Regions from separate parts of the Bacillus jepli genome, predicted to be linked through region 2. Evidence: riboswitches for the same ligand, from Rfam matches in the RefSeq annotation. Region 2 holds a riboswitch; each other region holds the start of a gene.
The links. Region 2 has a riboswitch for cyclic di-AMP ahead of ABC371_RS23710 (cation:dicarboxylate symporter family transporter). Riboswitches for the same ligand answer to the same signal wherever they lie in the genome.

Region 1: linked by a shared signal. The riboswitch ahead of ABC371_RS01050 (potassium channel family protein) and the one ahead of ABC371_RS23710 (cation:dicarboxylate symporter family transporter) in region 2 are both predicted to bind cyclic di-AMP.
Region 3: linked by a shared signal. The riboswitch ahead of ABC371_RS21035 (dicarboxylate/amino acid:cation symporter) and the one ahead of ABC371_RS23710 (cation:dicarboxylate symporter family transporter) in region 2 are both predicted to bind cyclic di-AMP.

What each region holds. Positions count from the first base shown of each region.
Region 1 covers NZ_JBDFMO010000001.1:212,057-219,433, reverse strand. The annotation lists gene ABC371_RS01080 (SGNH/GDSL hydrolase family protein) at 1-240, opposite strand, end outside; partial or broken gene ABC371_RS01075 (branched-chain amino acid transporter permease) at 434-614, shown strand; gene nhaC (Na+/H+ antiporter NhaC) at 809-2,230, shown strand; gene ABC371_RS01065 (MBL fold metallo-hydrolase) at 2,227-3,093, shown strand; gene ABC371_RS01060 (endonuclease MutS2) at 3,181-5,115, opposite strand; gene ABC371_RS01055 (hypothetical protein) at 5,636-5,833, shown strand; cyclic di-AMP (ydaO/yuaA leader) riboswitch at 6,019-6,163, shown strand; partial or broken gene ABC371_RS01050 (potassium channel family protein) at 6,252-6,905, shown strand; gene ABC371_RS01045 (TrkH family potassium uptake protein) at 6,939-7,377, shown strand, end outside.
Region 2 covers NZ_JBDFMO010000001.1:4,672,830-4,680,206, forward strand. The annotation lists gene ABC371_RS23705 (spore germination protein) at 1-154, opposite strand, end outside; gene ABC371_RS23710 (cation:dicarboxylate symporter family transporter) at 297-1,568, opposite strand; cyclic di-AMP (ydaO/yuaA leader) riboswitch at 1,687-1,839, opposite strand; gene ABC371_RS23715 (dihydrodipicolinate synthase family protein) at 2,093-3,001, opposite strand; gene ABC371_RS23720 (fumarylacetoacetate hydrolase family protein) at 3,078-3,977, opposite strand; gene ABC371_RS23725 (IclR family transcriptional regulator) at 4,110-4,883, opposite strand; gene ABC371_RS23730 (sugar kinase) at 4,963-5,907, opposite strand; gene ABC371_RS23735 (dihydroxy-acid dehydratase domain-containing protein) at 5,937-7,377, opposite strand, start outside.
Region 3 covers NZ_JBDFMO010000001.1:4,124,661-4,132,037, reverse strand. The annotation lists gene ABC371_RS21075 (hypothetical protein) at 1-51, shown strand, start outside; gene ABC371_RS21070 (YjcZ family sporulation protein) at 154-291, shown strand; gene spoVIF (sporulation-specific transcription regulator SpoVIF) at 433-687, shown strand; gene ABC371_RS21060 (hypothetical protein) at 817-1,059, shown strand; gene ABC371_RS21055 (DUF421 domain-containing protein) at 1,067-1,744, opposite strand; gene ABC371_RS21050 (GNAT family N-acetyltransferase) at 1,829-2,251, opposite strand; gene ABC371_RS21045 (YjcG family protein) at 2,259-2,774, opposite strand; gene ABC371_RS21040 (alpha/beta hydrolase) at 2,891-3,613, opposite strand; gene ABC371_RS21035 (dicarboxylate/amino acid:cation symporter) at 3,707-4,936, opposite strand; cyclic di-AMP (ydaO/yuaA leader) riboswitch at 5,074-5,229, opposite strand; tRNA gene ABC371_RS21030 (tRNA-Val) at 5,403-5,475, shown strand; gene ABC371_RS21025 (pyruvate kinase) at 5,684-7,147, shown strand; gene ABC371_RS21020 (hypothetical protein) at 7,291-7,377, shown strand, end outside.

The DNA.
Region 1 (7,377 bases), 4.5 Mb from region 2:
TTTAACCTGATTCACTTTGCCTCTAGTATCTCGTTCATATCCCCATGTAATGGAATCACCATAGGCGACAATGGTAACAGGTTGTTTATAAGTAAGTTTTTCAATAATTGAATACTCGTGTTCTGAAATGGATACTGGTTTTGCTGCTTTACTTTTCTGTTGAATGGTTAGCAGCACAACAAATACACATATAAGTGCAGATATAAAATAAAATAGGTAAATTTTTGGGGGATTTCTCATCTAAAATCTCCTTCACATTTGGGATGCAGGTTCCGCATCATACAGCTTTTATAGATTATCGTTTATGAACCTCTCCGTTATTACTATTTTAGCAAATACAAGAGATTTACCACATAAGAGAATTTGTATTTAATAATAAATTCTCTTTATATTATGTGGAATTTTAGATATAAAATTATACAAAATAGACAATCCATCAGCGGTGATTGGACTTTTGGTCAAAAGATATTAACCTATTTGCAGGAAGTCATGGTATGCCTGAATTCATTTCAGTGACAGTCGTTGCCATGCTCCACTTTTGGAAAAGAAATATGCTCCTCTCCATTGCAGGAGGAACAATCGTATATATGATCTTGGTTCAAATGATCTTTTAGGGACGCGGACAGGTACCGCGTCCCTATTTTTTGGGATTGATAAAAACGGGGACAATGAACCTGTCCCTCTGTCCCAGTTGACTAATGAAACATTATAAATTATGATTAGTGCATAATAATTCACTTAAAAGCATAAAAGCTTTAAAGTGATAAAGTATTTTGGGATCGATACTAGTTGACTGGTGGGGAAAATGGTGAAGTCAAAACTTACAATTTGGAAATCTATTATTCCATTGTTGGGATTAATTATAGCTGCGGCATGCTCGATCTTTATCTGGAAAGCAGGAATGAATTTTCCGTTACTGGTTGGAGTGATTTTAGCTTCCATCGTTGCGAGTAGCTGCGGATGGAGATGGAATGATATTCAACAAATGATGGTCAATGGAGTAACAAGGGCATTACCAGCAGTGTTTATTTTAATGGTCATCGGGACGATTATCGGTTCTTGGATTGCGAGTGGTGTTATTCCAACTATGATTTATTATGGCATTTCAATAATAGATCCATCCTGGTTTGTTCCGATTGTTGCTCTTGTTACGGGGATTGTTTCGATTACTCTAGGAACATCCTTCACATCGATCGCAACTGTAGGACTCGCATTCATGGTCATTGGTGAGGGGTTAGGATTTTCGCCAGCTCTTGTTGCGGGGGCAGTTATATCTGGTGCTTATTTAGGAGATAAGCTATCTCCATTATCCGATACGACCAATATCGCTGCTGCACTAGTTGATACGGATTTATTTAGTCACATAAAGCACATGCTTTGGGACACGATCCCTGCATTTTTGCTATCCCTATTATTATTTTGGGTGTTTGGTAGTTTTGAAGAGTCTAGCACGAGTTTTAGTTCTGGAACCATTGAAACTATTATGTCAGGTTTAGATCATGCTTTTGTAATTCATCCGTTATTGTTGTTGCTACCGGTTTTTACAATCTTTTTAATGCTAAAGCGGGCTCCTGCGTTACCTGCATTAATGGGTGTAGGTTTACTAGGAGCAGTTATAGCTGTTGTGGTGCAAGGAACCTCGGTCAGTTCAATTGTTCAGTTTATGACAAGTGGTTTTAGTATCGAAACTGGAGTAGGTGAAATTGATTCATTGTTAAATCGAGGCGGACTTGCTTCTATGCTTGGAACCGTCGGAATGCTTATGATTGCTACTGCCCTCGGTGGGATATTAGAAGAAACGGGAGCATTTGAAGTCTTAACAGGCAAAATGTTGAAGAAAGTGAAATCCACTGGTTCACTAATCGGTTCTACTCTTTTAACGACATTTGTTGTTGCGCTAGCAAGTGGTGCTCAGTTTTTGGCGATTATTCTACCGGCAAGGACCTTTGTACAGAAGTATAAAGATATGAACATTGATACGAAAAATCTTTCTAGAACAGTTGAGTCGATGGGAACTGTCGGAATTAATCTTATCCCGTGGAGTGTTCCTGCCGTGTTTGCCTCAAGCATTTTAGGTGTGAGTGCATGGGAGTTTATCCCATATGCATTCTTTATTTATCTTGTACCACTCGTAAATCTACTGTTTGGTTTTACAGGATGGACAATTGCTAGAAAGGATTACAGCCAAGAAAAAAAACAGGCACATGTAGAAAGGGAAGTTGTATCGTGAGTGAAGTCATTTTAAGTGTGATTGGTACTGCTCAAGATGGAGGGTTGCCACAAGCGAATTGCTTTTGTGAAAATTGTAAGAGGGCAATAGCGGATCCGAGGTTTAAAAGAACGGCCGCCTCCTTGGCGATTATTTTACCAGAAGAGAACAAATGGCATTTAATTGAGGCTACACCTGATTTGCGAGAACAAATGGCACGATTACAAATGAGATATGGGATGGAATCAAAGTTGATGAGTAGTATTTTTCTATCACATGCTCATATCGGTCACTATCCAGGTTTGATGTATTTAGGGAAAGAATCAATTAATTCCCGTCAATTGCCCGTGATGGCAGGAACAAAAATGAAAAAGGTGTTGGAAAATAATGCGCCATGGAGTCAGTTAACGACACTTGAAAACATTGTTGTTCAAGAAATCCATGATCGACAGCCTGTAAGCATTTCTTCGGAAGTTACAGTTACTCCGGTTATCGTTCCCCATCGAAATGAGTTTTCGGAGACTTTTGCTTTTTGGATCAAAGGTCCGAATAAAAAGGTTTTATTTATTCCAGATATTGATCGTTGGGATGAATGGGATATCGATATTCGTGAAGCGGCGAAAGAGGCAGACATTTGTTTTCTTGATGGCACGTTTCATTCTCCACAAGATCTAGAAAAGATTGGTCGTGATTATCGACAAATTCCCCATCCGGTCATGACGGAAACGATGGAACTGCTTCCAGATTTAGTAGGGGAAACGAAGATTTATTTTACACATCTTAACCATTCAAACCCGGTATTGCAAAAAGATGGAGCATTAAGAAAAGAAATTGAGGCAAAAGGTTTTTATATTGCTGATGAAGAGATGGAATTTAGAATATGATAAAAAAGATGTTCAAGAAGAAAATTTCCTTTTGAACATCTTTTTTTTGTAAAAAATGGTGGGACGCGGGTCCCCGTGTCCCTTTCTTTATTCCTCCAGCCATTTGTCTTCGACGAATTTGCGGTTCATGTCTTTGTTTAGTTTACGGTATTCTTTGCTTTTGAAGATGATGTCAAAATCGTAATCTGGTGGGTAGAGCTCTTCAGCGGCAATTTTCAGCTCCAATCTTTTATAATTAATCGTTCTTTTTTCTCCTTTGATTTGGACAATGTAATCACCACGATCGTTTGGTCCTTTGTACACAATGCCTGTTTCACCTGTTGCCAGGAGGAGGACATTATCGCCTTGGTTATAGAGAGTTGCTTTATTTACAGGTTGCTCTAGTTTCTGTTTTTCTACATTCCTTCGTGCATATTTATTTACAATGACCTGCCTTTGATAGGAAGGAGATTGTAATGTTTCGTGTGTCATGTTTTGATGAAAATCCTTTTGTTCTTGGTATGCTTTTTGATGTGCGCGTTCAAGAAGTGAAGGATGCATCCCTAGTTTTGCTGCGATATCGAACGCTTGACTCTGTCCGCTCCTTCCAAGTAAAAGTCTATACGTTGGTTGTAATGTGTCGATATCAAACTCCATTGACCCATTTAAAAAACCTTCCGTTTCATCGGCAAACTTCTTCATTTCACTATAATGGGTAGTCGCAAATAATGTAGCGCCTTTCTCATATAGTTGCTCTAATATAACAATGGCGAGGGCCATTCCTTCCCTCGGGTCAGTACCAGACCCAAGTTCATCGATTAATACGAGTGACGCATCGTTTGTCTTTTGTAAAATGTCAATAATATTTACCATGCGTGAGCTAAATGTACTTAAGTTTTGCTCAATGCTTTGACCATCACCAATATCGACAAAGATATGTTGGAAGATGGCTATTTCACTCCCTTTTTTGGCTGGAATAGGGAGACCGGATTGTGCCATTAAGGTTAGGAGCCCGACTGTTTTTAATGTCACAGTTTTTCCGCCAGTGTTTGGTCCCGTAATCACAAGGGCTCGTTCCTTTTCACCAATCGGAATCGTGAGCGGAACCGCCTTGGTTCCAAGCATTGGATGACGCGCTTCCATTAGTTGAATCCGAAATTCTTCATTGATTATAGGTATGTCTGCTTGAATCATTTGACTGTATTTCGCTTTTGCGAAAAGAACATCGTAGTGATGCATCGTCTCAATGGCAATCTGGATAACTTGTTCATATGAAAGAAACAGCTGAGTCAGTTCATATAAAATCCGCTCTACCTCAGTTTCTTCCGCAATTTTTATAAGTTCAATATCCTCCTGAATGGCACTTAATTCAACAGGCTCGATAAAGAGGGTGGAACCAGAAGCAGAAGTATCTAATATCGAACCCTGAATCTTCTTTCGATATTCTTTTTTTATGGCAAGAACATAACGACCTGACCTTTCAAAAACGTTCGTTTCTTGCAGATACGGTGAAATTCTTCCACTTTTCACTAATGATTGTGCTTTTTCCTTTAATTTATCTTGTAGAGTCGCAAGGTGCCTACGTAAATAGTTAAGGTCACTTGATGCGTAATCATCTACTTGGCCATTTCGTAAACAACGGCTAATTTCTGCTTCTAATTCTGATACATCACCAATCGATGAAGCATACATACTGACCATTGGACCGGCATATTCCTTATCTTTCATAAACTGCTTTAGCTTTTGGCAGTGGTCTAGGAATGAGACAATTTGCGTAAATTGGTCTACTTTTAGAGCCATACCTTTATTCGCTTGTGTAATGTAGTGCCCGATTTGATCCAACGAATGAATAGGTATACTTCCACTGATTGCTAGGATGTTCATCGCTTCTGAAATTTCATGTAAAGAAAGCTCGATTTTCTTTTTGTCTTTTATTGGTCTTAACGAGAGAAGTGTTTCTTTTCCTCGGATTGTTCTAGCAAATTGTGAGATCTCATTTAAAACTTGATAATACCCTAGTGCTTCCATTGTTTGAGTATTCAATGGTAAATCCTCCTTTTTAATATGTGTAAAATTTCATGAGGACTTGTTCACGAGGCCATATTCAAAAAGCCGTCATGAACAAAGCGCTCATGACGGCAGAAGATAGACCTTGTGCTTGAGATGTTTGACTGGTTTTAGACACAAAAAAACCATGACAAACATGCCATAGCAGGATCTATTTTTCATAGCTATGATGCGTGTTCTTAACTTTCCAAAAGAAGCCATAGTGAAATAAACATAGCGTTTGCTACGTTTTTGCTTCTTCCAGCTATCCAATTATGGATTAGTTAAGAACCACCGATAACATAAACTCATACTCCTTTAGATAAGGAATTTTTTTACTTACTCTTTCTTTATATCCTATGTTCAATTTAGAAGTCAAGTGCAAAAGAAATGCTCCAAGATATAATTGGGCAAATGAGGAAATATACACACGAAAGATATGGAGCTATGTTGAGCAAACTATGTTTGAGGGAAATGTGAAGTTCAAAAGCATTTCCTACACGAGGAGGTGGGATATTTGGCTGACAATAAACGAAATCGCGATGATATCAATACTGGTGAAGCATTAGGAACGGGTGCTGGTGCCACTGCTGGTGCTGTAGTGGGATCTGTGTTAGGGCCACTTGGAACTGTTGCGGGTGCTATTGCTGGCGGTGCACTTGGCAACAAGGCTGGCGAAGGTGCCGATGATGCTGCGGACCAAGAGGAAAAGTAAATGATACACCGATACTTAATTTAGATTCAGCAGAAATTAGACTCCCATGGCATGGGGGTCTTTTCATGCTGGAACAGATCTAACATTTTTCGATTAAATCACAGAGAATGAAGTTGAAAAATGTGTTGACAACGCAATAAAACAGGAGTAAATTCTCATTATTAATTCAAATAAATAATCCGAACACCTTTTATTCGCTGAATCATTTTGAGCGGGGGAACCAATTTTTGATAGGTAAGTCCTATCTTGGGGTGAATCTTACATAGTAAGAAGGGATACTCTCAATTCCTAATCCGACAGCTAACCCCGTAAGCGTTAAAGTATCCGTATCGAGAGAAAGGTCAAAGGTTTAGCCTAAGACCATTCTATTTGTGATGGTCTTTTTTGTGGTGTTATGGAGAGAAAAGAGGAGAACCTGTTGAAAAAGTCATTCGTGGTTATTGGATTAGGTCGTTTTGGAAGTACAGTGTGTAGTGAATTGATCATGTTAGGTAATGAGGTATTAGCAATTGATATAAATGAAGACAGAGTTAACAATATAGTAAATGATTCAACAACAGCATTAGTTGCAAATGCAACGGATGAAAATACGCTTAAATCCCTGGGAATTAGGAACTTTGATCTTGCCATAGTTGCTATCGGGGAAGATATGCAATCAAGTATTCATTGTACTTTATTACTTAAGGAGATGGGAATTAAGGTTTAGGTAAAAGCGCAAAACACCTACCATCAAAAGATTCTTGAAAAGATTGGGGCGGATCAAGTAATCCATCCTGAAAAAGATATGGGAATAAGGGTCGCTCACCAACTAAATTCTGAAAAGATTATTGATTTTATTGAGCTGTCTAAAGACTACAGTATTGTCGAGTTAAAAGCTACGGAAAAAATAAATCATAAAACGTTAGTTCAGTTGGATATACGTGCAAAGTATGGTTGTACAATACTAGCTATTAAAAGGGAGGACTTCATCAATATTTCACCTTTACCCAATGATATCATTCAACAAGGTGATACATTGGTGGTTATGGGAAGTAATTTAGATATACAACGTTTGGAAGAAAAAGGATTGTAGATTCATTGAATGATAGGAGTAGTGTGATAATGTATGAATATTAAAACACATATAAATTTGTCTCCTTACCAGCTTTTAATACTCATTTTTTTGTTTTTTATAGTAGTTGGTGCCATATTGTTAAAACTACCAATAGCAACAACTACATCCATTAGTTGGATTGATGCTTTATTTACAGTAACATCCGCAATGACCGTGACAGGACTCGTTGTAGTGGATACACCGGTAGCTTTTACGACGTTTGGTGAGATTGTAATCGTCTGTTTGATACAACTTGGTGGATTAGGAATCATGTCTTTTGCTGTCCTATTTTATATGATGCTTGGTAAAAAAATTGGTTTGAAGGAACGAATAGTTATTCAACAGTCCTTAAATCAGACTTCAATTGGAGGAGTTATTAAACTAGTTAAAAACCTGTTTATTTTTTCCATATCAATTGAATTCGTCGGCTTACTTATTTTAGCGATTAAAT
Region 2 (7,377 bases):
AAGTAGTTGGTGAAAGATCCCCATAGGATGAATTTTCCCCTTGGGACTTAGAATTTGCTGTGTGAGCATTATGAAAGGATTCACCAATATTCACTGAACCGTTATTCGAAATGCTATTGACTTTCATGCTATAAATATTGATATGAGTTGGCATATTGATTACCTCCCCCTTCATGTTCTTATATCTTATGCAATAGGCATGCAGGCTGTTATCCATAATTTGAAGTTGTTACTTTTGACGAAAAAAAATAAGCACATTTCCGTTCAACAGAAATGTGCTTACAAGACTAATATTTTTATGAAGCTTCAGCTGTTTCTCTCAAGGTTTCAACTTCAACAGGAGGGTTAAATTTCCCTTCCCATTTCGCCACAACGAGAGCTGCTAATGAATTACCTACCACGTTAACCGCAGTACGTCCCATATCAAGAATACGATCAATACCCGCAATAAATGCTAAACCTTCAGCAGGTAAACCAATTGTACTAAATGTCGCTAATAACACAACAAAGGAAACTCCAGGCACTCCTGCCATTCCTTTAGAAGTTACCATTAACACTAACATAAGCGTAATTTGTTGACCAATGCTTAGGTCAATTCCGTACATTTGAGCAATAAATAAAGAAGCTATCGCTTGATATAAAACAGATCCATCCAGATTAAAGGAATAACCTGTCGGAATAACGAAAGTCGCAATATGCTTTGGACTTCCTGCTTGCTCCATCTTGTCCATAATTTTCGGAAGGACGGTTTCCGAGCTTGCTGTTGAAAAGGCTAAGATGAGCTCTTCCTTGATCAATTTCAGTAATTTAAAAATACTGAACCCAACGAACTTAGCAAGTAAGCCTAAAACAACAATCACGAAGAAAATCATCGTTCCATAAACGGTAAGGGCTAGCTTACCTAATGGAATCAGGGATGTAAAACCATATTTCGAAATCGTTACCCCGATTAATGCAAATACACCGATTGGGGCATACTTCATAAATAAGTTCGTTACATAAAACATGGCATTGGCCATACCTTCAAAGAAACGCAATACTGGTTTTCCTTTTTCACCAATCGCAGCAATTCCTAAACCGAATACGACGGCAAAGAAAATAATCGCGAGCATGTCTCCTTCAACCATCGCTTGGATTGGATTCGTAGGAACAATGTGAAGCAGCGTATCGGTAATCGATTTTCCCTCTTGTTCCTCTGAGGTATGAACATAACCAGAAATATCACTTTGCTCTAGCTTGTCCATATTTAGACCAGAACCAGGCTGAAAAACATTGGCAGCAATCAGACCGACCGCGATCGCGACTAATGTCATCCCTATAAAATAAGTAAGAGACTTAGCGCCTAACTTTCCAACCGATTTTAAATCACCAACACCAGCAATCGCAACGATGATACTCGAAAGGACAATTGGCACTACAATCATTTTAATTAAACGGATAAAAAGATCACCGAACGGCTGTAAGATACTCTGTGCTGTTGCACTTCCGTAAAAAATCCCACCGACGATAATCCCTAAGACAAGACCGATAAAAATTTGAGTGGCTAAACTTAATTTAAACTTTTTCATAAATTACCTCACCTTCTTGATGTTTTTTATATAGCTGTATTGCTTAGGCAAGGGAAACAAATGAATACGATAATTCTCACAAAAAAACGGCAAATGCCGACTTACGATTCTATCGTTCTCGTTTCCACTAAATTGCTTACGAGGTTAGCTTTCAGGTTAGGACTATCGGAAACACTGAGCCCTTTCTTTATTAGAATTCACCTATAACGGAAATATCCGTGTAAATCATTGGGTCCCCCGCTCTTAAAATAAGATTAAGCACATATGAACTAAAAGAATTTTATCATTAAAATACTATATTAGTAAACTATTGTTTATTTCCAGTAAAAGTCTAAATCACACCTTCCACATACCATTTTAAAATCTTTTTCTGTTTAAACCTTTGCGCAAACACATTATTCTTAAATAATTATTCCCAAAATAAAGAAGGGAGCAGTCTCTAAATATTATAAGGACTACTACCCACTGGCGGAACGCTTCTTATTTATTTTTGCTTGTAAATTAATTTCGACGGTTCTTATGCATCAATTTAGATGTGTATTTATAAATGTTTCTACCTTTTGGTTTAATGTCGTTTCCTCTGCCAAGGCAGGTGGAAGATTGGCTGTTTTGTAACCAAGAATTGTTTGGTTTACCGTTTCTTTGATTGCTATGAAAAGCGGATCGCTAAGTTCATAAATGGACATAAAGGAATTTATCTTTTGATGATAAGTAAGTGCCTCTTGTAATTTCCCAGATTTAAAACAATTATATAGATTAACAGATTGTTCGGGAGCAAACACGGAGGTTCCATTAATCGACCCTGCTGCTCCAATTTGTAACGCTGGGAGAACTAAATCATCGAATGCTGCGAAAACAGCAAAATCCTCTCTCTTCTTTTTTGTCTCAAGAATAAGTTTTCTAATATGCCCAAGGCTATCAATCGTATCTTTAATACCCACAATATTCTCACGGTTTTCAGCAAGTCTTGCAATGAGTTGTGGTGACAGACTCTGACCTGTTAACATCGGGATATTATATATTAACACAGAAATATTCAAACTTTTGGACACACTAGTAAAATAATCATAAAGTTGATCCTCTGTAAATTTCCAATAGTACGGACTTACGACAAGGACCCCATCAGCACCGCATTCTTGGGCATGAAGGGACAATTCGATTGTATCCGCTAATGAAGAAGTCCCTGTACCAATCAAAACGGGTACCCGATTATTCACATACGGAATCATTTCAGCAATGAATTGCTTACGCATCTCAATGGATAAAGAAGAAAACTCTCCAGTACTACCCATATATAAGATCCCGTGTACCCCTTTATTAATGAGAAAATCCGTTAACTGTTTGTTCGCTTCCCAGTTAAAGTCTCCATCCTCATTAAATAAGGTGACAACCGGAGAGATTACCCCATGAAACTTACGTGATTCTCGTTCCACTTATTCATCCCCCTTTTCCGAAGTTATCATTGTAAAACTCTCCTCCACATCCCGTTGGAAGAGAACGCGAATCCAGTTACATGACTTTCTCACTAGGCACCTGAACTTTTACAGGATTAGCTAATACACCGATAGAGGAAATCTCAATTTCAATATGGTCCTTCTCTTTAAGAGTAAATTCGTTTGGCGGTACAATCGAGGTGCCTGTTAACAGAACTGTACCATCAAAAATTTCATTGTCTCGAACTAAGAATGAGACTAATTCTTCAAAACGTCGTTTTAACTGAGCTGTATTGGCAGTCCCCTCAACGACCAGTTGGTCACCTCTGAAAATTCGGCAGATAAGCTGAAAATTATACGGGTCTTCTACCGTTTCCGCAAGGCGAATAGCTGGTCCAATAGCACATGAATGTTTCCATATCTTAGCTTGTGGTAAATAAAGGGGGTTATCACCCTCGATGTCCCTGCAACTCATATCATTACCAATTGTATATCCAACAATCCGACCATCTTTTGTGATGACAACACCCACCTCAGGCTCAGGAATTTGCCAGTTGGAATCATTTCGTAAGTATACGGGAGTATTCGGCCCAATAGTTCTGGCTGCAGTTGATTTTAAAAATAACTCAGGTCGCTCAGCATCATAGACTTTGTCATAACAGGTTTGTTCGTCGTTTTTTCCATTTGTAGTTTCATAGTTTCTTGCATCCCTACTTTTCTCATAGGTCACTCCAGAAGCCCATACCTCTGGGGCAACAATCGGAACTAGTAATTCTAATTCGTCTAGCCTCTCTTTAATTGGTTCAGTCCCGGCTATAGAGTTTTCAATCAGTTTAAGGGCTGTAACCCCAGTAGATTCCGCTTGATTCACCAATTCCATAAAATCCGAATGAGGCAAAGAATAAATGTCTCCCTGATCTGTTAACGCACCTAGCACCACAGCTGAATGATTATTTACAAAACGAATGATTCTCATGTAAAACCCTCCTGTTTTATAATATAAAACTAAGTTTTGTTATTTAAACAAAAAAATGACTCCACATCACGATGCAACATGTTGAATAAGGGCCAAGGATTTTTATGTTTTAGGTCATAAAAATCCTTGACGCTATTTGATCGGTAAATGCATTTCATATCCTAATTCTCTAGATATTTTCATCGCAGCTTCTTTTAGCATCTCAACCGTCCGCTGCAGTTTTTCTTGGTCGATACTTGCAGAATGCTGAGACATACTCATCGCCGCTACAACTGTTCCAGTATGATCCCAGATTGGAACTGCAACGCAGGTGATTCCTGGTTCATTTTCTTCTTTATCCATCGAATAGCCGTTTTCCCTTACGTTTTCAAGTTCAGCCAAAAACAGTGTTTCATCTGTGATTGTATTAGGCGTCTGCTGAACGTATTCATAATCTTTAAGGATTTCTTGAAGTTCATTACTAGATTTATTTGCAATAAGCGATTTTCCGACCGCACTGCTGTGCAACGGTATCCTTCTTCCAATTCTTGAGTACAGTACTGTCGCGGAGGGACCTTCTACCTTATCAATATAAATCCCTTCTTTGCCATCACGAATAACAAGATGGACTGTATTTCCCGACTTTACCGACAACTCGATTAAATACTTTTTGGCAATCGTACGAAGGTCAAGTCTTCGAATGACAACATTACCACGCTCGAATAGTTTCATTCCAAGTCGGTATTTACCGTTTTCAGGATTTTGCTCAATATATCCTCTTTGCCTTAATGTCTGTAATAAAGAGTGTACTGTACTTTTATGAAGTTGCATTTTTTCACTAATTTCAGTGATTTTCATTTCCTGTTCGTATTCATCGAATAAATCGAGGATACGGAGGGCACGATCTACTGATTGAATGATAAGCATTATTCTCACCCTTCTAAAGTCCTATATATATGAATACATTTTACCATAATAAGTAGATTAGTAATATGTATTCTTGGTGTTAACGAAGCACTTCCGTATCCCTTCTATCCTGACGAATTTGTGACCAAAACGGGTACCCTTCCACATCGCCTGCAGTAGTCAGGGCAAATGCTCCCACCCTATTTCCAAGGCGTACCGCTTCTTCCAATGACCATCCTCGTAAGAGTCCAGACAGAAAGCCAGCAGCAAACCCATCTCCTGCACCAATTGGATCAACGATTCTAGTTATGGTATAACCTGGAACAAATCCTTCAGCTGCTTTCGTTGCATAATAAGCACCTTTATCACCTAACTTTACCACAACTGTTTCTACACCTTTTTCCAAAAAACAGGCGGCAATATCCGTTGGTTGTTTCTTTCCCGTTAATATTGTTCCTTCTTCAAGTCCAGGAAGAACGATATCAGATTGAACGGCGATGTCGTTCAAAATCCCGTGCGCCTCTTCTTTGCTCCAAAGCTTCAGACGGATATTCGGGTCAAAGACTACCTTCACTCCATTCTTTTTCGCCAATGAAATGGCATGCATTACGGTTTGCCTGCAAGAAGAGCTTAATGCAGGAGTAATGCCGGTTAAATGAAGGTACGTCGCCGTTTTTATTTGCTCTTCATTTAAATCTGCTGGAACCATCCTGCTGGCAGCAGAGCCTTTCCGGTAATATAAAATATTCGGTTCCTGCATAGGTCGCATTTCCTTAAAAAATACCGCGGTAGGGTTATTTTCGTCAAAAACAACACCCGAAGTATCAACGCCTTCTCCTCTAATAAAGTTTCGAATGTAAATGCCAAACTCATCCATTCCAAGTCTTCCCGTCCATCCCACTTGATGACCGAGTCTTGAAAGAGCGATTGCGACATTCGATTCTGCTCCCCCAATTGTCTTTTGAAAACTGCTATTAAACCGTAAGGGGCCTGGTGTTATTGGGGTAAACAAAACCATTGTTTCACCAAATGTAATGACATCCATTCATTAGCCCCCTATTCTCCCGATTGAATTCAATGTTTTTTTTCTGAAAGATTGGTTGAGTAAGCAGCCAAATCCACCTTATAGTCGTATACAGCATCTTCTGCCACCTCGAACGGAACAACACCATTGGCTGCATCCGTATGTCCCGCCATCCGATTGCTTGCGGCGATAAGACGCTGGCGTTGACGAATCGTTTTTAGTCTTATTTCACCCAGCTCTTTCCTAGCCTCTTTAGCAGTATCAAACTGAAATACAAGATTTCCATTTTGGAATTCTTCTTCATCTAAATAATCAATTCTTTTGTTACGAAGCTGTAGATAAAGCACATCCCCTGTCTTTAAGTAAAGAATTCCTCCACCATTCTTCGCTTCTGGAGTCATGTGCCCAATCGCAGCACCGTAGGTTACTCCAGAATAGCGGCCATCACTGATTAACGTTGCTACTCTTTTCAGCTTTCGGTTCGCGTTGATATGTTGCATTGGGGTAAACATTTCTGGCATTCCGAATGCTTCCGGCCCCTGACCGGACACAATCACGGAAATTTTCAAAGCACCTTCAGCAACCATCAAGTCAAATAGCTCATCATACTCCAAATTCATACCGTTTTTAAACAAATCAGGTGCATTGTGTTTGAGCATTGCCTTCATCGTTAAATAGTCAAAACTTCTGTTCTGCTTTAATTTTTCTAATAAATTTTCTTCCAACAATCTTTCATTGGCGCTATGTTCATTATCATAGAAAAGGACAAATGACGCCTTGTGATCAAAATTATCGAGTTGTGCTGTCGTCATTCCGCTTATCTTAACCACAGCACTTTCAAAAAAGTTCCCTGTTAACACGTCTACTCCGCTGAATGACCTTCTTGGTTTTGAGAGAATAATAGGATTATCCTTTACTCCAGTTGCCGGTAAACCTTGTTTTTTCGAGAGCCGCTCTCTCCATGTTGTCCCTGTCACTGTCGGTGCATCTATATCCATTGGGACGCCATTTTCAATCAACTCATAGATAAGTGTTTCCATCCCTTTAATCTGACCACTACAGCATTGCATCGCAAGTGCAAAAATGTCTCTGCCCTCTGTCAGGCTATAGTTAAACAAATCTGGAATAGGAACCTCATGATGGATTTGGTCATAATCCCACAGGTTAAATTTATAACCGCCGTACACCATCGCAGCAACGATATGCATCATCAAATTGGTGGAGCCCCCTGATGCGCTGTGAATTCTGATCGCATTTCTAATATTGGCAGCCATAATGCTTGAAGTTCCAAAAGCTGGATCATTTATCATCCCTGCAAGTGAATCCACTGCTTCATTTACCTCTACCTGTGTTGGCGGAGCTGTCAGTTGCTCAACTGCAGGATGTACGAGCCCCATACCCGCTACTAGGTGGCGGGAGCTGTTTCCTGTTCCGTTAAAGGCACAGACACCACCCTGACCATCACAAGTTGCGACAGCCAATTTCTTTTCG
Region 3 (7,377 bases), 550 kb from region 2:
CAATGGTTTTCGAAGAAACAAGGAGAGTTAGAAAAAAAGATGGGGGATTAATTATTTTCTTAATTTCCGCAGTTGCCCTGTGCTCCTGTCCTCACAAAATTAACCTGTAAAACATAGTTTATAATGTACTCTTTTAATGAGGAGGTGCAAAATATGGGCTACGGATTCGGTGGTTGTGGATACGGCTATGGAGGCTATGGTTACGGCGGATTCTACGGCGGATCAACTTTTGTTTTAATCGTCGTATTATTCATCCTATTAATTATTGTAGGTGCTTCTTTCTATAACTAATCACAGCATTCAAAAAGTAGAAGTACGAGTCAATCGGCTCGTACTTTCTACATTTTAAAAAAAAGATAGTTTTTTCCCCAACCTGCGCACCACTTGTAGGCGGGGGTCATACGATATAACACAATGTAAGGAGGCTTCGAAATGGATAATAATTTTTTTAAGAATATTGAAAAGAAAACAGGCGTAGATATGCAGGAGGTATTCAAGCTAGCAAACTCTTTGCAAAATGCAAATTTTAAAGATGAGAATACAGTTCGTAATGTAATTAGAAAGGTCTCTAAAATTGCAAAAAAACCAGTAAATCAACAACTTGAAGACAAAATTGTTAATAGCATCGTAAATGGAAAAGAAAAAATGGACTTTAACACCATTTCAAAAATGATTAACAAAAAATAAGGAAAGGGGTCTGGCGAAATGGCCAGACCTTTTCTGTATATACCCCTATAAACACAAGGCTAGTCTCGAATTTTTATAATAAAACATCAAAACGATACATATGTAATAAAAAAGGGAGGAGGGCAAAAAATGGGCTATATTTTACCAATCAACAATGAACAATATACTCAATATGTACACCGTACCACAACCTATAAAACAAACCAAATGAAACTTCATCAAGTGAATCCGCTCATCTTGAATATAAATGAGCGTTCATACGATCTAAATCATGTTGACAGAAAAACAATGACGAAAAAACAAAGCCAATATATTGAAACCATCCGTGCACAATATACCGGCAAAGGCTTACTTTTTAACGAGTCCATATAAAGGAAGGCTAGAATTCTTGAACGTACAAGCCTTCCTCTTCACGCCATTCAGCGTATAGTAAATCCTTATAAGTAGCTACACCTTGGCTTTTCAATTCCGATTGCAACCAACTTTCCGAAAAACCACTTTCCTTTAAATTTTCTTGAATTAACACGCCATCACTTACCAATGTAATTGGGAGTCGAACCTTTTGTTGGGCCATTTTATAATCTTGACGGGTGGGTGGTTCATATGGAGACTTTTTTAGAACACTGATTGAGCCATCTGTTTCTAAAATGGCATACTCAGCCTCTCTAATTGAAAAAACACCCTTTGAACGAAGTAGATGCTGTAATTGATTAATATCCAGCTTGTTTTTCTTTAAATGCTCTCGAATAATTTTCCCTTTGTGAATAATAATGGAAGGCTTTCCCTCAAGAAATGGTCTTGTCTGGCGAATCTTTTGGGTAATCATTTCAATTACATAAATTAAACATCCCCAAATTAGGATTGCAAAAAGAATTTGAATGATCCCAACCTTTTGGTCGAAAACAGCATTTCCAACCAATTCACCTAGTACAAGTGCTGAAATAAAATCAAAAGCTGTAATTTGGGTTATTTGTGTTTTTCCTAATATTTTTGTAAGGATCAGTAACCCTAAAAGCCCAATTACTAAATCAAAAGTGATTTTAAAAAATTCCAACATGCTCACCTCTCTATGGTAGAATGAGCAGGTTTCACTATAATTATCCAAAAAAAGGATGCCTCATAGCAGACATCCTTTCTAAATTTATAATGCTTTTATCATTGTGACATGCGGAATACCAGCATCCATAAAGATACCTGTTACAGTTTCATATCCTAGTTTCTTATAGAAGTTTTCCGCGTGAGTTTGAGCATTGAGCTTTAATTTTGATATGCCTCGCTCTTTTGCAATGTCCTCCATCTTTTTCATAATCAAATTCCCTGCCCCGTTTTTACGGTGTGAAGCAAGGACACAAATACGTTCTACTTTTCCATATCCGTCTAGCTCACGGAAACGCCCAGCTCCAACAGGTTCATTGTGATCATAAAGGACAATATGCGTAGCTTCATCTTCAAATTGATCAATTTCTTCTTCAAGAGGTACATTTTGTTCATCGACGAAGACCACTTTTCGGATTGTAAAGGCATCGTCTTGTTCTTTGTTGTTAGTTACGATTCGTGCTTCCATGCTGTGTCTAATTTTCCTTTCCTAAACGAAATGTTTCATAAACGGTCCATGAACCGTTTTCTAGCTGATAAAGAAGATGGATGCGGTCAATTTGCTCCTCGTGGTCCATTTTTAACATGCGTAATTGACCATACACATCTGAATGCTCATCACTCGATAACTTTTGCCCAATCGTAATATGGGGAACAAACGCATACTCGGGTTCTCCTGCAAAATAACCAGAGTGAAGGGCATTATGTAGTTTTTGTAATTCTTCATTCGGATCTACTTTCAAATAAATGACATTATTTACAGGGGAAAAGGAACTAACCTTTAAGACCTTTAATGAAAATGGTTCAACCTGTGTAGAAACAGCTTCTAATTCCTTTGTAATATCCTGAATTTCTTCATCGGATGCTTCAAATGCATTTTTAACCGTAAGATGTGGTGGAATTAATGCATAATGTGGATCATATCGTTTACGATACGAGTTAACCTTGTCTTGAAGTTTTTTGGACGGGAAGATAACAATGCCATATTTCATTTTTATTGCCCTCCTTATGGATTGAAAATCAAAACATGAAGTACCAAATATAGTTTTTACGAGAAATAATAACACAATTATATCAAATATCTGAAAATGATAGAATACCAATTAGGTTATTTTAACATTTTGGAAAGGGCTCTTGGCAAATCAGGCTGCCAATACTTCCAAGTGTGGTTGCCGTTGAATTCCTCATAAAAATAGGGGAATCCTTTTTTCACAATGAGGTCATGCAACTCACGATTTGGGGTTAAAAAATCTTCAATATCCCCCTTTGTTGTTTTCACTTCGGTTTCACCCGTTCCTATCACATGATATAAATCAAGGAGGTGTGGTTCTTCAAAATTTTCAACCTTCTGAAGGACGTGTTCATTCACAAGAGGTGATTGCAACATCACTTTACCAAAAGTATGAGGGTATTCGAGTGCTGTTAATAGTGATATAGTCGCTGCCAGTGAATCCCCGATTAGGGCGCGTCCTTGGCCCATTTGATATGTTGGGAACTCTTGATCAAGAAATGGCGCCAGTTCCTCTCCTAAAAAGCGCTTATATAAATGGTGCTGCTCACCATCTGGATGGTATTTCCTACGTCGGTCTGTAACGCTTTTATAAGGAACCCCAATAATAATAGTATTGCTGATTTCTCTTCCTTCTAACAGCTTATCAGCAACCCGTGCAACCCTGCCAAGATTAAAATAATCTCGTCCATCCTGTGCGATAAGAATATTGTATTTATAAAGGGGAGAGTAGGATGCTGGTAAATAAACAATCAGCTCAAGTTCTTCATTTAAAATCTTACTATGTATAGTCATTTCCCTAACAGTGCCCTTATTAACCATGATTTTAAATCCTCCAAATCAACAATTTACACCTTAATTATACCGTTTTAAAAAGGAAAGCGACAGGGAAAATCCCTGTCGCTTTATACTGTATTAAGCAGTTGCTTCATCCATGTGTTTCTTTTCAGATTCTGCTACATAAACCGCACATGCCGCATCACCCGTGATATTGATAGCGGTACGTGTCATATCAAGTAAGCGGTCAATACCGATAATTAAACCAATACCTTCTGGTGGTAAACCAACTGCAGTTAGTACCATCGCAAGCATGATTAAACCAACGCCAGGTACACCAGCTGTACCAACACTCGCAAGGACAGCGGTTAAGATTACCACTAAAATTTGCGATAAAGAAAGGTCAAATCCATAGACCTGTGCAATGAAGATGGTTGCAACACCTTGCATAATGGCTGTTCCGTCCATATTAATTGTCGCGCCCAATGGTTGAACAAAGCTACTGATAGACTCAGGTACTTTTAGATTTTTTTGAGCAGTCTCCATAGAAACTGGAAGTGTAGCACTACTGCTTGATGTACTAAATGCAACTGTCATGGCAGGCAAAAATCCTTTAAAAAACTCGATTGGATTTCGTTTTGCAATTAATGCAATCGTACCACCATATGTGACAACAGCGTGGATGAGTAGGGCAGCAAGTACGATCAAGAAATACGCGAGCATTGCTTTAATCGCAGCATATCCTTGGCCTCCAATTGCTGTTGCAATTAATCCAAACGTTCCATATGGAGCCGTCTTCATAACAAGATTAACAAGATACATCAAGATTTCATTTGCTTGTTCAAACAGATTTAAAATTCCCTTTGTTTTTTCACCTAAAACGGTTAAAGCTAAACCTATAAAAATAGCAAAAGCAATGATTTGAAGCATATTTCCATCATTCATTGAGGTAAAGGGATTCGTTGGAATAATATTTATTAACGTTTCCATAACCGGAGGAGCTTCAGTTGCACCATCGTAGGCTGCACCTTCTGTATTAAATCCTCCACCAGCACCTGGTTTGAAAATCGAGGCAAGTGCAATTGCGATTGTAATGGCAATTGTAGTTGTTGCTAAAAAATAAGTAATGGTTTTGGCTCCAATTCTCCCAAGCTTTTTAGGATCACCAAGTCCTGTAACTCCTAGAGTAATAGATACTAGGACGATTGGAACAACTAGCATTTTAATCAAATTCAAGAAGATCTGACCTAGTGGTACAAAGATATAGGTATTTGCAAATTCAAAAGCAGCGGGTGATGTTACATTTAAAATAAGACCAACAACAGCACCTAATCCTAAACCCAATAAAATTTTTTTAGTTAATGACATAAAAAACCTCCTCAAAGATGTAGTTGAATGTGTGTGTTAGAAGCAAAGGAAATGGTGAATTGCGATGAAAAGTATATTTTTGGAGACACAAAAGGCCACGAGAGTATGGCTCGCGGCCTTAAAGTTGATTTACACAACAATGCTCTCTCCAGATGCTTACGAGGTTAGCTGTCGGATTCGGATGAAGAGTATAGTCCTACCTTAATTAATAAGGATTCACCCCGAGTGCATTTAATTTGCACGTTTTGGTTCCCCCGTTTCCCTAAAAAATGGGAATTCAGCGAATATTAAGTTATATTTTGCCTCAGTATTATAAATATACCTATAAAATGACATTATGTCAATTAAAACGCTTTTATACGTTTTTTATCTTGTTAATAATTTTTAAGTGTTAAATAGAGAATTGATAGATTCTAATTGACAAACCTTCACTACACATGTATATTATATATTATTCTAATACTTTGATTCCGTAGCTCAGCTGGGAGAGCGCTACCTTGACAGGGTAGAGGTCGTTGGTTCGAACCCAATCGGAATCATCATTTAAAAGCTCCACCTTCCTTATTTTTTAAGGGGGTGGAGCTTTTTTATCTTTTCAACATATTAGCAAGTTTGAATATAAATGAATAATGTAAAAAAGTAACCCCAAAGTTTTGGTACATCCCTTTGACTATAGTCTATTTATATAGATAAAATCCCTACATAATAAATGTATTTTCTGAAATCCTTGAAAGGAATGTGGTGGAAATGGATCAGGTTGAACTAAAAGAATATTTGATAAAACTAAGGGATGATGCTCAAACAACCATTGTAAAACACACCGAAAACAAAGTCATTGATTCCACAACCCTTAGTAAAATGAATTTACGGGACTTTTTGGCTGTACACAGAATGGCTCATCCCAATTTAAACAATATTTTACTTGAAAAAGGATTTTTGCCACTTTCATACAGTAGCCCCCATATCATGGACACCTTAAATAAAATCATCCAACACCTTTCTAAGGAAGATTCTATCCCTTATTTAAAAAAGGAGTATATTGAAGTAAACACTGCGAATTCATTGAAAGAAGAGCGTAAAGATAACTTGTTTGGAAAAACAATCAATCAAAAACATATTATGGTTACTCTTGACCGTAAAATGCTTAATACCCCTGAAGTTTTTAACGATTTGCTGCAAGCCGGAATGACAATAGCTAGAATAAACTGTGCACATGATAATTTGACTGTATGGAAAGAGATCATTCAAACATTAAAAATGGCAGAAAAAAAGAATAATGCAAAATGTAAAATTTTCATAGATCTTCCAGGACCTAAAATTCGAATTGGGCCAATTATACCTAGTAAAAATAAAGATGGCCTTATAAAAATAAAGAAAAATGATATTTTACGAATTTATAAAAATGATAAATATATTGGAATTCCTAAAACGGGTAATGAGCCAGCATCGGTTGGAGTTACATTACCGAAAGCTTTACGAAATGTGCGGATCGGTGACAGAGTGTATATCGATGATGGGAAAATAGTTGCAAAGGTTTTATCGAGTACAGAGGAGTATATCGAGGCTAAAATCCTTTTGACAAGAAAAAAAGAAGAAACAATCTATCCCGAAAATGGCATTAACTTTCCTGACTCCCTTGTCCATTTAAATGTACCGGCCGTTTCTGAATCAGACTTAACGATTTTGAAATCCATGTATAAAGACATTGATTTAGTTGGAATTTCCTATATTAATCATCCAAAAGATATCCAAATTGTAAAGCATCAGTTAGACATGTTGACTGATGAAAAAAAAGGTATTATTGCAAAAATAGAAACGAAAAATGCCGTAATCTCATTATCCAAAATAATCTTTGAAGGATTAAATTACGGTTTGTTTGGAGTCATGATTGCTAGAGGGGATTTAGTAATCGAAATTGGATTGGAGCAGTTTTTAAGTGCTCAAGAAGGAATTCTAGAGATTTGCCAAGCTGCCCATACTCCTGTTATTTGGGCCACTGGAGTCTTAGAAAATATGAATAAAAAGAATATCCCTTCAATCCCTGAATTAACAGATGCACATGCAGGGTTAAGAGCAGATTGTATGATGTTTAATAAAGGTCCTTATGTTCCAAATTCGATCGAATTTTTACAAAAGCTGAACGAAATTAACCAAGACCCACAATTTCATCTAAGAAATTCATTGGTATCATTCGTTCAATATGATTTTTGAATTTAAGAGTAACAATGGTCGTAGATTTCCTTCATCTGCCCTAAAAAGTTATTACAAATGAAGCCCATTTTAGATAATTGCCCAAGAATTATTACATTCGCGGAATATATTGTAATTGAAAATATGAGGAGGGATAACTTAGTATGAATGTGTATGATCAGCATTATGTAGGAAATCCGCAGGTTCCAATGATTGATTCAAATGATAGTAGGATTTTTGGAAGACCATTT